DNA from 4 places in the Leuconostoc sp. BM2 genome. Region 4 is predicted to be linked to each of the others. Evidence: riboswitches for the same ligand, from Rfam matches in the RefSeq annotation. Region 4 holds a riboswitch; each other region holds the start of a gene.
What was found. Region 4 has a riboswitch for thiamine pyrophosphate ahead of thiT (energy-coupled thiamine transporter ThiT). Riboswitches for the same ligand answer to the same signal wherever they lie in the genome.

Region 1 (3,143 bases), on a different contig from region 4:
AAAATATCAATCATTGGCAGCGCCGTGCTGGCGGGGGAACGGCATTTCAAAGTATTTTTGACTATCTCGATAAACAAAAAACACCTCGTGAGACGACAACAGTGATTATCCTAACTGATGGTGACGGTGAAACATCACCGATTATGTCACAGTATCGTCGTGTTTATTGGATACTGCCAGAAGAGCAACAACTCAGTTTGCCTAATCAAATTGGAAAGGTGTTGACCCTATGAAATTAAATCCAACAGATCTGAGTAGTTTTATTGCCAAAGACAATCGGTTCAAAAGAGCTGAAGCATTATTAACTGATCAATGGGAATCACTGTTGCTGAGCGAGCCATGGGGCATGACGATGATGACACGTTCAGATATTGTCTATGCAAAAGCATTAGTTGCATCAGACGCTATGACACCCACAGTTGATCTGACAACGTTTAAAGGCGTCCAACAGTTTATTCAGCGTAATGCAGTTCGGCTTTCACCAGATGTCGTCACAATGTTAAAGGAGCCATTCTTATGAAAATTAATCTTGTACTTGCACCAGAACAGTCAGTTTCAGAATTATTAGCACTTCAAACAGCGAATCCAGACAACGTGTTTTACCTCGGCAAGGTATCACAATTGGCGGGTTCGAATGTTTTGATTTTGGATGCGCCAGAAATTGTCCAACAATTTCAACGGCCATTAGGCTTTGATAGTCGTTATATTAATGGTCAATTAACTGGCCGTGTGATTCATCAAATTGCCTTTCAGGCTAAAGATGATAATGATAAACTAATTGGTAAGTTAGTAAATGTTGCCGGTGTTGTGGCTCAAAATGATAATGGTAAAGCAGATTATATGTTGTGGACTTTTTGGCAAAATCACAGTCAATTAGCTGATTTTTTGAAAAGTACACAGTATCAGCAAATGATTAATTTGATGAAAAATCCCTACACAACGACTTACCAACGTGTTACAAGTGATTCGCAATTGTCACTGAAACATCAAATGAGAGATGTTGATCCTGAATGGTGGGGTTGATTATCTGGTGGCATTCGTTTACACTTATCTTGAAATGAATAAAATATCTGGGGTGCCGATTGGCTGAGAAATACCCATTGAACCTGATGACGTTAGTACGTACGCAGGGAGATATGTTGCATAAGCTAGTGTTTTTTAAATGTTGATTACTGGCCGTGAACGCATCTTCTTGGAGTGGGTTCGCGGCCTTTTTGTGTCCTATTATGGAGAAAACATGACCTCACTACAAACAATTAGAGAACAGTTTATGCCTCAAATCATGGCTGAGCCTTTCGTGAAAGCAATTGGTAATAACTCATTAACCAAGCATCAAGCAGATTATTATACGGCTCAAGATGCCAGTTATATCGAAGCTTTTATGCCTATCGTTGATCAAATTGATGAATCATTACATTTAACCAGACCGACAAGCGACGATGAGGGACAAGCACACCTTAGTCTAGTGGATGCTGTTGCCTCAAAGTCTTTAGATTTGGTTGGGCAATCCTATGTTAATCATATGCGTGCAGCTGCTCAAAAAGGTGCTATGTCAGCAATCATGGCAACCTTACCTTGTGTGGAATCCTATTATTTTATAGCTAAAGCACTGGCACATCAAACAAACAATGGTTGGCAGCAATATTACGCCAGTAAACAATATCATGATTTGGTAACCTATTACTGGCAGATTGTTGACCATTCAGACAGTCAACTAGATGTCGCTATTTTTGAAAAATCGTATCAATTTGAACTAAAATTTTGGCGGAATGCCTATGAAAAAGGGAGTCAATACTAATGACAATTAAAAATGTACGGACACAATCACCGCTTGTTCTGACTTATGCTAACTTTGTTACCCCACAATTCGTAGCCAATGTAGTGAATGTTATTGGTGCTTCGCCGCTTATGAGTCGCGAAGTTAGTGAATTTAATGATTTATGTCAAATTGCACATGCCGTTGTCATTAATATTGGTACGCTTAAGGCCAATGAATTATCAGATATTGTAACGCTCTCAAAGGTCGCTACTAACTTAGATAAACCTGTTATCTTGGATCCAGTTGCTGTTGCAGTACCTTTTCGTAGCAAGGCCGTGCAGACTTTGATGCGAGAAGGGCATGTTGATATTATTCGAGGTAACGCAGCGGAAATCGCGTGGTTTGCCGATATTGATTTTGACAGTCAAGGCATTGACGCCACTGGTAGTGGTGATGTAATTGCCATCGCACAATTAGCAGCGGAAAAGACTGGTGCCATAATTGCGTTAAGTGGTGCTAAAGATGTTATTAGCGATGGGCATCAAACTGCCGTCATTGAGACAGACGTGCCATTATTATCAACTAATGTGGGAACTGGTGATGCATTATCGTCCATGATTGGTGCTTTTGTGGCTGAATCACTCACTATGGAAAATGTCACGTACACGATGGCAACGTTTAAGTTAGCTGGCCTCAAAGCCAGCCATCAAATCACGACACCAGGTTTTTATAGTATGCAATTGCTAGATGAACTTGCTGCAATTACAAGTGAGGAAGTAGCGACATTTATGACTGAAAGTGTGCAATACTTATGAGCAATGAAACACCACAAGTATTAACAATCGCTGGTGCTGATAGTAGTGGCGGTGCTGGTATTAGCGCTGATTTAAAGACATTTGCTGCACAGGGTGTTTATGGTGCTAATGTGTTTGTCGCTTTAACAGCGCAAAATACATTGGGTGTTCAAGATGTTTTGATGACACCACCTGATATGATTTGGTCACAAATGCAATCAATCGCTGATGATTTAGCTATCAAAGCAACCAAAACTCGTATGCTCGGAAACGCAGAGACAGTAGCGCTTATTGCCAAAGGCTTGCAAAATTTTGATTTTGGTAAATATGTGTTAGATCCGGTAATGGTCGCGAAAGGTGGCGCAAAGTTGCTTAATCCTGATGCAGTGGCTGCCGTTAAAAGTTTATTGTTACCGCTAACAGAACTTGTAACGCCTAATATGCCAGAAGCTGAAATTTTAAGTGGTCAAGCGATTAATAATCGGCAAGACATGCAACGTGCAGCTAAGGCGATTCAAAAATTAGGCGCCAAAAATGTTTTATTGAAAGGAGGTCATGGGCAGTCATCACGTATTGAGGATTACGTCTTA
Region 2 (3,143 bases), on a different contig from region 4:
TCATCTTGCTTTAGTGTTTATTATTGACCCGAACCAAATCGTAGCGAATGGCAGTGTCAATCAAAGTGCTTTTTTTGCCAGTGTGTCTCATTTTAAATCAGTTTTAAAAGAAAAAAAAATCAGCTTGCATATTTTCTCAGGAAATGTCACCACTGTGTTTACAGCATTAAAAAAAGAGCTGCCGGAGTGGCAAGATTTGTATTTTAATTTTGATGAACGGGGTTATGGTAGAAAACGAGATCAAGCAATTGCAAAATATTGTCGTGATGAGTTGCAGGTAACGCCGCATCCTTTTTTAGATTTTACATTGCACAGTGCGTTCGATATTAAAAAACAAGATGGTACTGGATATAAGGTGTTCACACCATACTTTAAGCAATGGATACAACGACCTAAAAAATCACCAAATTATGATCTAAGGCATTCGGAAATTGTCAAAAAGCAACTGGTGCTGCCAAACAATGACGCAACAGCTGAGCTTAAAAAGCTAATCCGTCCATGTGACAGTTATGCTTACGAAAATCAAATTGGAGAGTCGGTTGCCAAACAAGTTTTGATCGACTTTGTGTCACATAAACTCGCTGACTATGATAAAAATCGTGATATACCCAGCCTTGATGCCACCAGCCATTTATCACGATATTTAAGGACCGGTGAAATTTCAATTCGGACAATTTATGGTGCTGTCAGGCAGGAACCGGAAAGTGACGGTCGTACGACCTTCATCAAAGAGCTGTGTTGGCGTGATTACTACAATATGATTTATGCTATGTATCCAGATCAGCAAGAAAAGGCAATCAAAACATCATTTCAAAACGTTGTTTGGCAAAATAATGAGGATCATTTTAAAGCATGGCGGACAGGGCGCACTGGTTTTCCAATTGTCGATGCTGCCATGCGTCAGCTAAATGAAACGGGTTGGATGCACAACCGTTTGAGAATGGTTGTTGCTTCTTTTTTAACCAAAGATCTATTAATTGATTGGCGGTGGGGTGAGAAGTATTTTCGAGAAAAATTAGTTGATTATGATCCAGCAAGTAATATTGGTGGTTGGCAGTGGGCTGCGTCGACAGGTACAGATAGTGTGCCATATTTTAGAGTATTTAATCCGACAATACAGTCAGAAAAATTTGATCCTAATGGCACGTTTATCACGCAATATGTTCCGGAATTGAAATCTATCAAAAGCAAAAAAATACATCAGCCTAATCAGTTAACTGATGCGGAACAAAAAGCTTATGGTGTGAAATTAAATGATGATTACCCTCAGCCAATTGTGGATCATAAAGCTGCGCGATTAAGAGCAATCGCGGTGTATGAGCAAAGTAAGGATAATTTTTAAAAGGGTTTTGTGAAAAGAATCCAATAACTTGGCTTGTATGACACATTTTCGCCTTTAGCTGATGAATCAATTGCATATCATTAAAATTTATTACTGTTTTAATGAATACGTGTGTTATAATTTTTTATGTAAGATATCTGGGGTGCCTTGAGCTGAGATCATACCCATTGAACCTGAAGCAGTTAAGACTGACGCAGGAAGATATTATATTAGCCACATCAATATCATGATGTTGTATTTTACGATGCTTTTTGGCGACCCCAGCTCAATTTCAGTGAGCTGGGGTTTTTAGATATTTTATAAAAAAGAATGGAGAATATCATGAAATTTAGCGAATTAGCACACGAAAAGTCAGCTTCACTTTGGCTGTCAAGCAAGAATCACCCCTTTATTAAGGGCATTGAAGATGGGACGTTACCTTTGTCTGCCTTTAAGGCATATTTGATACAGGATAATTACTATGTCAAAAATTATTTAGCAATTTATGATAAAATTTTGGCGACAAGTCAGGATTCACAAGTTATTGATGCTTAAAAATCAGGCATTCAGGCAATTACAGCTTATGATGTTGACCAGCAAAATGGGATATATCAAGGTCTTAATATGACTGATGACGAGATTCAACAGGCTGAAATTTTACCAACAACTTATCACTATACTTGCCACATGCACCATGCCCCTGGTTATATCTAGAAATTTTCCAAGAAATGTTAGCAAGAAAGGATTACTTAAAAGGCAAGCAACAAATTTATATTGATTTTGTTAATTCGTACGCTGATGAGACATTTCAAGGTTACGTTCACGAGATGATTCAATTATTAGATGACTTAGTGACTAAACATCAAGATGAACTTGATATGGATTTGTTGTTGCAACAATTTATGTATAGTAGTGCAGAAGAATTACGTTTCTGGCAAATGACATTATTGCCAGAAAAATGGGACAGCTTCACTACTGCGCAATCCAAATAAAGCGAAATTTGACCCAGATTTTTTTGTGATCACCGAATATCATTATTTTCATAATTAATACGTCGTAGTGCTATAATGAAAAGTGATTTGTTGCACAAAATTTTGATTAAGGGGTTACATCATGAATAAGAATTATATTGCGCGAATGCGGGAGAAAGTTGGTCATGAGGGCATGATTTTTGTTTCTGCGTTTGGAGTTTTATAGAATGACACTCACGATGCTATTTTGTTAGAAAAACGTTGGGATTCAGACGCTGGCTGGGGATTTCCTGGGGGGTATCTTGAATATGGCGATTCTCCAATGCAAGCGGTTGTACGGGAATTTAAAGAAGAAACGAATATTGACGTTAGCGTAACCAGAGTATTGGGTATCGCCACAAATGTGACGGACAAAAATTATTGGGGTGATGCACAAGAGACTATTGGTATTGGTTTTGAAGTTGAACAGGCTGGGGGATTTTTGCAAAAAGATGGTACAGAGACATTGGATTTGCAATTTGTACCTATTCATCCGGAACCAAAAATGTTTGTGCCGCAAGCGCAACAAACTCTGCATCGGATTATCACTGAAAATGAAGTTAGTGATCGACCATGGTTACGTGAAAATGGTGATTAATCTGTTTATTTGATATGCAATAATAAAAGGAGTGGCGATGAAATATCGGTCCGTTTTGATTTTTCCAGACTTTAATTCAGTTGATCAAGCAACCATTCAGTCGATTCGACAAAAAAATGATAGCTTATATACACATATTCGACCTCATGTATCGCTTGTGTTTCCTTTCAAAAGTAATGCCTCGGATACGAGTATTTGTGATGCGGTGCAATCT
Region 3 (3,143 bases), on a different contig from region 4:
AAGGGTAATGCCAGGTGCACCAATCAAGAGTTGGGGAACAGTGATTAATGTCCTTTTTTCGGCCGATAATTTAAAATGAGTCAGTTCAAAAATACCCTCATTGGTTGTTTTAAAAATATGATGTTGTGGTTTGGAAATGCGTTGCATAAATTGATCATGTTCAAGTGTTGAGATTGTTTGATGTTGAATTTCCCATACATTGTTTACAATGTCTTGATAACCTGAAAAATCATGATCTGCCACAAGAATGGTAACGCCATCAGCCTGCAATGTTTTTATTTTTTTTAAAATTTCCTGCCGTGCTATTATATCGACATTGGCGAAAGGTTCATCTAATAGCAACAATTTACTTTTCATTGCGACAATTATTGCTAAAGCAACTTTTTGCTTTTCACCACCTGAAAGCGTGGCAATCTGTTGGTCGGCTAGTTGTTTGATGCCGACAAATTCAAGTGCCGCCGTCGCACGTTTAGCTATTTCATCAGCCGGAATTTGTAAGTTTTCTAGTGTAAACGTCAATTCCTCAAAAGGGGTAGGCATCGCAAACTGTGTGTCGGGATCTTGAAATAAAAAACCAACATGCTGTGCTCTCTGATTAGCTGGTAACTGGCTAATGGCGGTATTGTCAACCAAAACAGTGCCTTTAAGTTGAGGGAATAAACCGGCAATGATTTTTAACAATGTTGATTTACCAATACCTGATGGTCCAATTAAAAGATTGAAACTATTTTCTGGAATGGATAGTGTCAAGTCGTTAAATATTTTTGTTTTGTCGTAGCTTAAATTAATATGTTCTAGAGTAACAATCATCGGTTTAGAATATCCTATGTACGCGGAAAACACCGCTTCATTTATATTTATCTGTTTTTTTTGCTATTGTAAGCACATCACTTGTGGTTGCCATGTTGATTTTGCTATAAACCATTACAGGTATGTCTGTGATTTCAGCAGCCACTTTTGGCAATTGTGCTAAAAGTGACATCAGTTGATCATAATCACCTTCTAATGTTGATTCAAACGCACCAACTTGGTAATTAACACCACTAGCATCAATGTAAGCGATGACGTGATCAACGATTTTAATAACATCGTTTTCATTTGCAGTCATTGGCAAAACTTGAACAGCAATACTTGAAATCATGAGATCACCTCTGATTGATGCGTTGTTAAGATACCTGATTTAGCAATTAGCTTTTGCGTGAAGTAAACAATGACACCAGCAAAAATGGCTGATGAAATCAGGCGAGTGATAAACAAACCAACTAGTAGACCAAACGAATATTGTGCATAGCCATTACGAAGTAGGTCCCAACCAAAGGTTACAATTGTGACGGTAATGACTGAAGCAGTTAAGCTAGTTTTATCCCAGCGACGGTAACCAAAAATAGCAAATCCAATTTCGGTTCCCAGTCCTTGAATAGCGCCAGCAACGATGTTCATGACGCCCCATTGTGAACCAAAAACCATTTCAATTGTGCCGGCAAGCGTTTCGCCAATAATCGAAGCACCGGCACGACGAATGATGTAGCCCGCCATTGGACCAGCCATTAACCATGGACCAATTGTTGCATCATTAGCATATGGACTTAAACCCATAGGCGTTAATATTGCTGCAATGACGTTATAAGCAAATGCCCAAGCCCAGAAAATAAAACCGAAAAACACCGCGATGAGCGCGATAAAGATAACGTCACGTAGTGACCATTTTGTATGCATGTTGCACACCTCCGAATTTGTTGTGAAAACACCGCAATGAGGTTAGACATACAAAAAGCCAATCTCCATAGGAAGATTGGCTTTGACATAATATCAATTACAAATGCTAAAACAGACTGACGATTAGTAGCTTGTGTCTGTATAGAATTAATATTCAAGTAAATCTCCCTACGCTAGTACGATCTAGATCAGGTTATATGGGTATTATCTCAGCCATTCGGCACCCCAGACTTTGGTGTTTTCAATTGTTTGTGATTATCTCACAAACAGAGTGTACCACAATCCATTTTTACCTGCAATAGATGAAAGTCGTTTGGCTTGCAAAAACGGCACCTATGGGTATACTTATTACGCATGAGTTAAAATTAAAAAAGTTATATTTAGGAGTAGTATTGAGATGCTTTATTTTATTGGATTGGCTGCTGGATTTTTATTAGCTAATCAAAGTGCTATTAATGCAAAATTAGGTGCAGCGGTACGTTCACCATTTAGGTCGAGTTTAATTTCATTTTCAGTCGGGACAATATTTCTGATCGCCGTCTTTTTGGGGACCAATCAACACATTGTTCCTATTGGCACTGTTTTATCGCATAACCCGTGGTGGATTTGGTTGGGCGGAATTTTGGGTGTCTTCTTTTTAACATCTAACATTTTAATGTTTCCCAAATTAGGGGCAATTCAAACGATTATTTTGCCCATTTTAGGTCAAGTTTTGATGGGAGAAGTGATTGATATCTTTGGGCTTTTTGGGGCACAGCAGCATCCTTTGACATGGCTTAAGTCTATGGGAATTTTGATTTTATTCTTAGGTATTTACATTGCTGTTGTGTTGGCCAGCCGTGGGGTTGCTAAAATTGAAGAAAAAAGCGACAAAGATCATGAAAATGCCGTTACGTTGAATTTATGGCGTTTGTGGGGGATAGTGGCAGGTGCTATTTCAGCTATTCAACAAGCCATTAATGGCCACTTTGGCCAATTAATGCATTCCTCAGTCGGAGCCTCGGTGTTTTCTTTTTTGACAGGCACAATCTTGATTCTTCTGGTTGTGATTATTCGTGATAAGTCCTTTTTGCCAAAAGAATTTCATGCGAATGGGCAGCCGTTTTGGTTGTTCATTGGCGGTGTATTAGGTGCTGCATTTGTTTTTGCAGCCGCCTATTTAGTCCCACAACTTGGTACGGGGGTAACAGTTACTTTGGGCTTATTTGGTTCAATCGTTGGATCAATGGCTGTTACACAATTTGGTTGGTGGCGTTCACCGCAAAGACAAGTCACAAGGGCTCAAATATTTGGTATTATGGCGATGGCAATTGGTGTGTTATTGATAAAATTTGGATAAGGAAAGTCAGCGCGTAGCTGGCTTTTTTGCTATACTGATAGGAGTAAAAAAATTTTTTTAGGGAACATTATGGATAGTATTCATCTTT
Region 4 (3,143 bases):
GAGCGCCAACATTATGCTGATATCTCACTACGACGAGTTGAAGATTTTGAGATAGGCCCAATTTTAGAACAGTGGCAGGCTTTGTTTTAATTAATTAATGTGCTATATTTAAATAGATATTAGGCGTGTTTTTAGCAACTTAGTTGACAAAGAACACTATTTTTAGAGGCACAAATATGAATTTTGACAAAGAAAATTTTAAAAAACCGTCTCTTGATCATCTACAATTTCGCATTGGTGAACTAGCACGTATGACGAATATATCGACACGGCAACTTCGCTATTGGGAAAAGCAAGGATATGTTCAAGCGATAGATCGAGAAGATGAACAAGAATCTCGATTATATGGGTTTCGTGCGTTTGTTAAAGTTGCGATTATCAAACAAAACTTAGATGATGGTGATAGTTTACATGAAGCCGTTGATAAGGCTAATGAACAGCTTGAAAGTGCTATGATTATCCACCATATTATGAAGAAAGCCTTCCAAGGTATTGAAGAATATGAAGGACGTGTTGTGGTCAACTTGGGCTATTTTGATGACGCTGAAACGCAATTGCTGTATGTTTATCTTGAGTCTGGAAAAGTAAAGTATCGGGTTGTTGATAAACGTGAGTTTCCAATTACGAAAAAAAGCCAGTTACTATAACAGGTTCCATTTAGAATTGTTATAATAATTGGCTTTTTATTTGAACATTTTTGGTTGAACGCGAAGTAAAACAATCAGTACAATGACAGTCAAAAGGATTTGTGGGACAACGTAAGCTTCGTTGTAAATCAGTGAATAGAGCCAAGGATTTTGCCCTTTAGGAGCAAAAGCGCCGTAAAAGAAACCACCAGCCAAAAAGGAACCAAAAAAGCGACCAAAACCACCAAGTACGGCGCCAAGTGATACCAATACCATTGCTTGTTTTGTTGTATTTCGACGGAGTGCATATTTTAATTGGCTCGTGCACAATCCGCCGAGACCAACCAATGTATAGGCAAAGAAGTAGTCGAAAAATACTTGTAGTGGATTTAAATAATATGGATTTAAAATAAAAGTCACCACACCAACAATTAATCCAGTCACCATACCGGCTTTTACACCATGTCGGTAGGCAACAAATAATATTGGGACCAATGACAAGGTCACGGCGCCACCTTGTGGCATTTTAAAAAGGGTCAGCCAATCGAAAACAACAGCCAAGGCGGCAAATATAGCCACTTCAGCGATGACGCGGGAACGAGAATTTTGCATAGATTTCATATCTCCAAAAAATAAAAGCGCAACCGTCAAGAGAGTTCACAGGTTGCGCCATTAATGAGCTAAACAATGTTATATCTCCCTTCGCATGCATTATCATGAGCAGGTTCGGTGGGTATATCTCAGCCATAGGGCACCCCAGATAATCTAAGTATAACGAAAATGACAATAAAGTCAAATTAAGGGAGCTAACCCTAAAGGTGTGGGCATTTATTATATGACAACATGGCAATATCAATTTAAAATAGCACCGCACAATGCCGGTCAATCAGTTAAAGCATTGTGGATAAAATGGCTTATTCCAAAGCGTATTCGTGGGGCTCTCAGGATTAAGCGACATTTTACCGTGAATGGTAAAGTGGTCCCGACTAGTTATTTTTTGGCAACAAATGATGTATTAGTGATGACCTTTGATCAGGATGATTTTAGGACGAGTAACTCTAATTATCGACCGAATCATAGTCAGAAAGTAGCAACTTTATTTGAAAACGATTATCTTGTGGTTGTCGATAAACCAGCGGGTATGAAAATGCATCCGCATTCACCAACAGAAGATGATACTTTGCTGAATTACGTTGCCGGTGATTTTCAAAGGCGCCATTTGGAAGTGGCCCCTTATATGGTACATCGAATTGATCGGGCCACATCGGGTGCCGTTATTATTGCAAAAACGCCTTTGGTAGTCCCAATACTTGACCAATTACTATCTGTTAAGGCAATTACACGGACTTATTTGGCATGGGTGAGTGGCGTGATGCCGACAAAACAGGGAATAATTGAAACACCAATTGGCATTGATGCACAAGACGACAGGAAACGTGCTGTCAATGGAACAAACGCACAATTTGCTGTGACACATTGGACTAATATACATACGGTTTATCAAAATTCTTTATTACGAATTCGTTTAGATACTGGCCGAATGCACCAAATTAGGGTTCATTTAGCTAGTGTAGGCCATCCAATAGTTGGGGATGACCTATATGGTGGGCGTCATATGCCAAGATTGATGCTGCATTCAGCTACCATTGAACTCCCTTTACCCTTTGATGGTGGCATTAAAACGATTACAGGTCCATTGCCTGATGATTTTCCACGACAATTGCGTTAATAAAAAAAGAAGCTCACGACGAGCTTCTTTTTTATTTAGGATTAGGCTTCTTTTGTAACGCTCTTGTTGAAGAAGTTAGCGGCAAATGCTGCCAAAGCGCCACCTAGTAGATCAGCCACTAGGTAAACCCAAACGTGACCAAGTGCTTTACCTTGAACAAAGATTGCAGGACCTAAGGCACGAGCTGGGTTGAAAGCGCCACCGGTAATAGGTAACGCAACAATGATTAGGACTGCTAACCACAAACCGATAATCAATGGGGCAGGGACATTAGCCAATTTAGTGACAATTGAAATGACCAAAACAAACAAGAAAGTCAAAATCAATTCAAAGGCAAAAGCGTACCAGCCTTGCCCGTCAGCAAAGTTAGTTTGACCAAGACCAGCCAAAGTAACGAATTGTTTGACTGTCATTGATTGACCTGACAAAGCAGTTGTAACGGATGTTGACTTTAGATAAGCTGTAACGCCAAGATAGACAGCACCAGAAGCGACAATAGCACCAATCAATTGTGCTAATACATAGCCGACAAATTCGACCCATGACAAACGCTTTTGAATAGCCATTGAAAGTGATACGGCTGGGTTAAAGTGCCCACCAGAAATTTGACCAAAAGCATAAATGGCAACGGCCAATGCCAAACCAAATGAAAAACCAATTGTGATAGGTGATTGTGTCGTAATAGCTGAATAAACAACACTACCAGTTCCAAAGAACACTAACATAAATGTTCCTAGAAATTCTGCGATATACTTACGCATGAAAAATTCTCCTTGTGTGTAATATTA

Region 1: it holds a riboswitch for thiamine pyrophosphate, as region 4 does, so the genes downstream of both, BMG01_RS06650 (hypothetical protein) here and thiT (energy-coupled thiamine transporter ThiT) in region 4, are expected to answer to the same signal.
Region 2: it holds a riboswitch for thiamine pyrophosphate, as region 4 does, so the genes downstream of both, BMG01_RS06490 (hypothetical protein) here and thiT (energy-coupled thiamine transporter ThiT) in region 4, are expected to answer to the same signal.
Region 3: it holds a riboswitch for thiamine pyrophosphate, as region 4 does, so the genes downstream of both, BMG01_RS03060 (ECF transporter S component) here and thiT (energy-coupled thiamine transporter ThiT) in region 4, are expected to answer to the same signal.

Annotation. Positions count from the first base shown of each region.
Region 1 covers NZ_MOWQ01000021.1:4,017-7,159, reverse strand. The annotation lists gene BMG01_RS06665 (VWA-like domain-containing protein) at 1-233, shown strand, start outside; gene BMG01_RS06660 (hypothetical protein) at 230-520, shown strand; gene BMG01_RS06655 (hypothetical protein) at 517-1,023, shown strand; TPP riboswitch at 1,062-1,150, shown strand; gene BMG01_RS06650 (hypothetical protein) at 1,238-1,798, shown strand; gene thiM (hydroxyethylthiazole kinase) at 1,798-2,574, shown strand; gene thiD (bifunctional hydroxymethylpyrimidine kinase/phosphomethylpyrimidine kinase) at 2,571-3,143, shown strand, end outside.
Region 2 covers NZ_MOWQ01000020.1:9,831-12,973, reverse strand. The annotation lists gene BMG01_RS06495 (deoxyribodipyrimidine photo-lyase) at 1-1,342, shown strand, start outside; TPP riboswitch at 1,471-1,559, shown strand; gene BMG01_RS06490 (hypothetical protein) at 1,664-1,876, shown strand; gene BMG01_RS06485 (hypothetical protein) at 2,002-2,313, shown strand; partial or broken gene BMG01_RS06480 (NUDIX domain-containing protein) at 2,435-2,929, shown strand; gene BMG01_RS06475 (2'-5' RNA ligase family protein) at 2,967-3,143, shown strand, end outside.
Region 3 covers NZ_MOWQ01000005.1:44,862-48,004, forward strand. The annotation lists gene BMG01_RS03050 (ABC transporter ATP-binding protein) at 1-810, opposite strand, end outside; gene BMG01_RS03055 (thiamine-binding protein) at 848-1,141, opposite strand; gene BMG01_RS03060 (ECF transporter S component) at 1,138-1,716, opposite strand; TPP riboswitch at 1,865-1,954, opposite strand; gene BMG01_RS03065 (DMT family transporter) at 2,114-3,055, shown strand; gene BMG01_RS03070 (class I SAM-dependent methyltransferase) at 3,125-3,143, shown strand, end outside.
Region 4 covers NZ_MOWQ01000044.1:7,665-10,807, forward strand. The annotation lists gene BMG01_RS09270 (glycosyltransferase) at 1-90, shown strand, start outside; gene BMG01_RS09275 (MerR family transcriptional regulator) at 177-647, shown strand; gene thiT (energy-coupled thiamine transporter ThiT) at 684-1,247, opposite strand; TPP riboswitch at 1,307-1,395, opposite strand; gene BMG01_RS09285 (RluA family pseudouridine synthase) at 1,462-2,355, shown strand; gene BMG01_RS09290 (MIP/aquaporin family protein) at 2,397-3,116, opposite strand.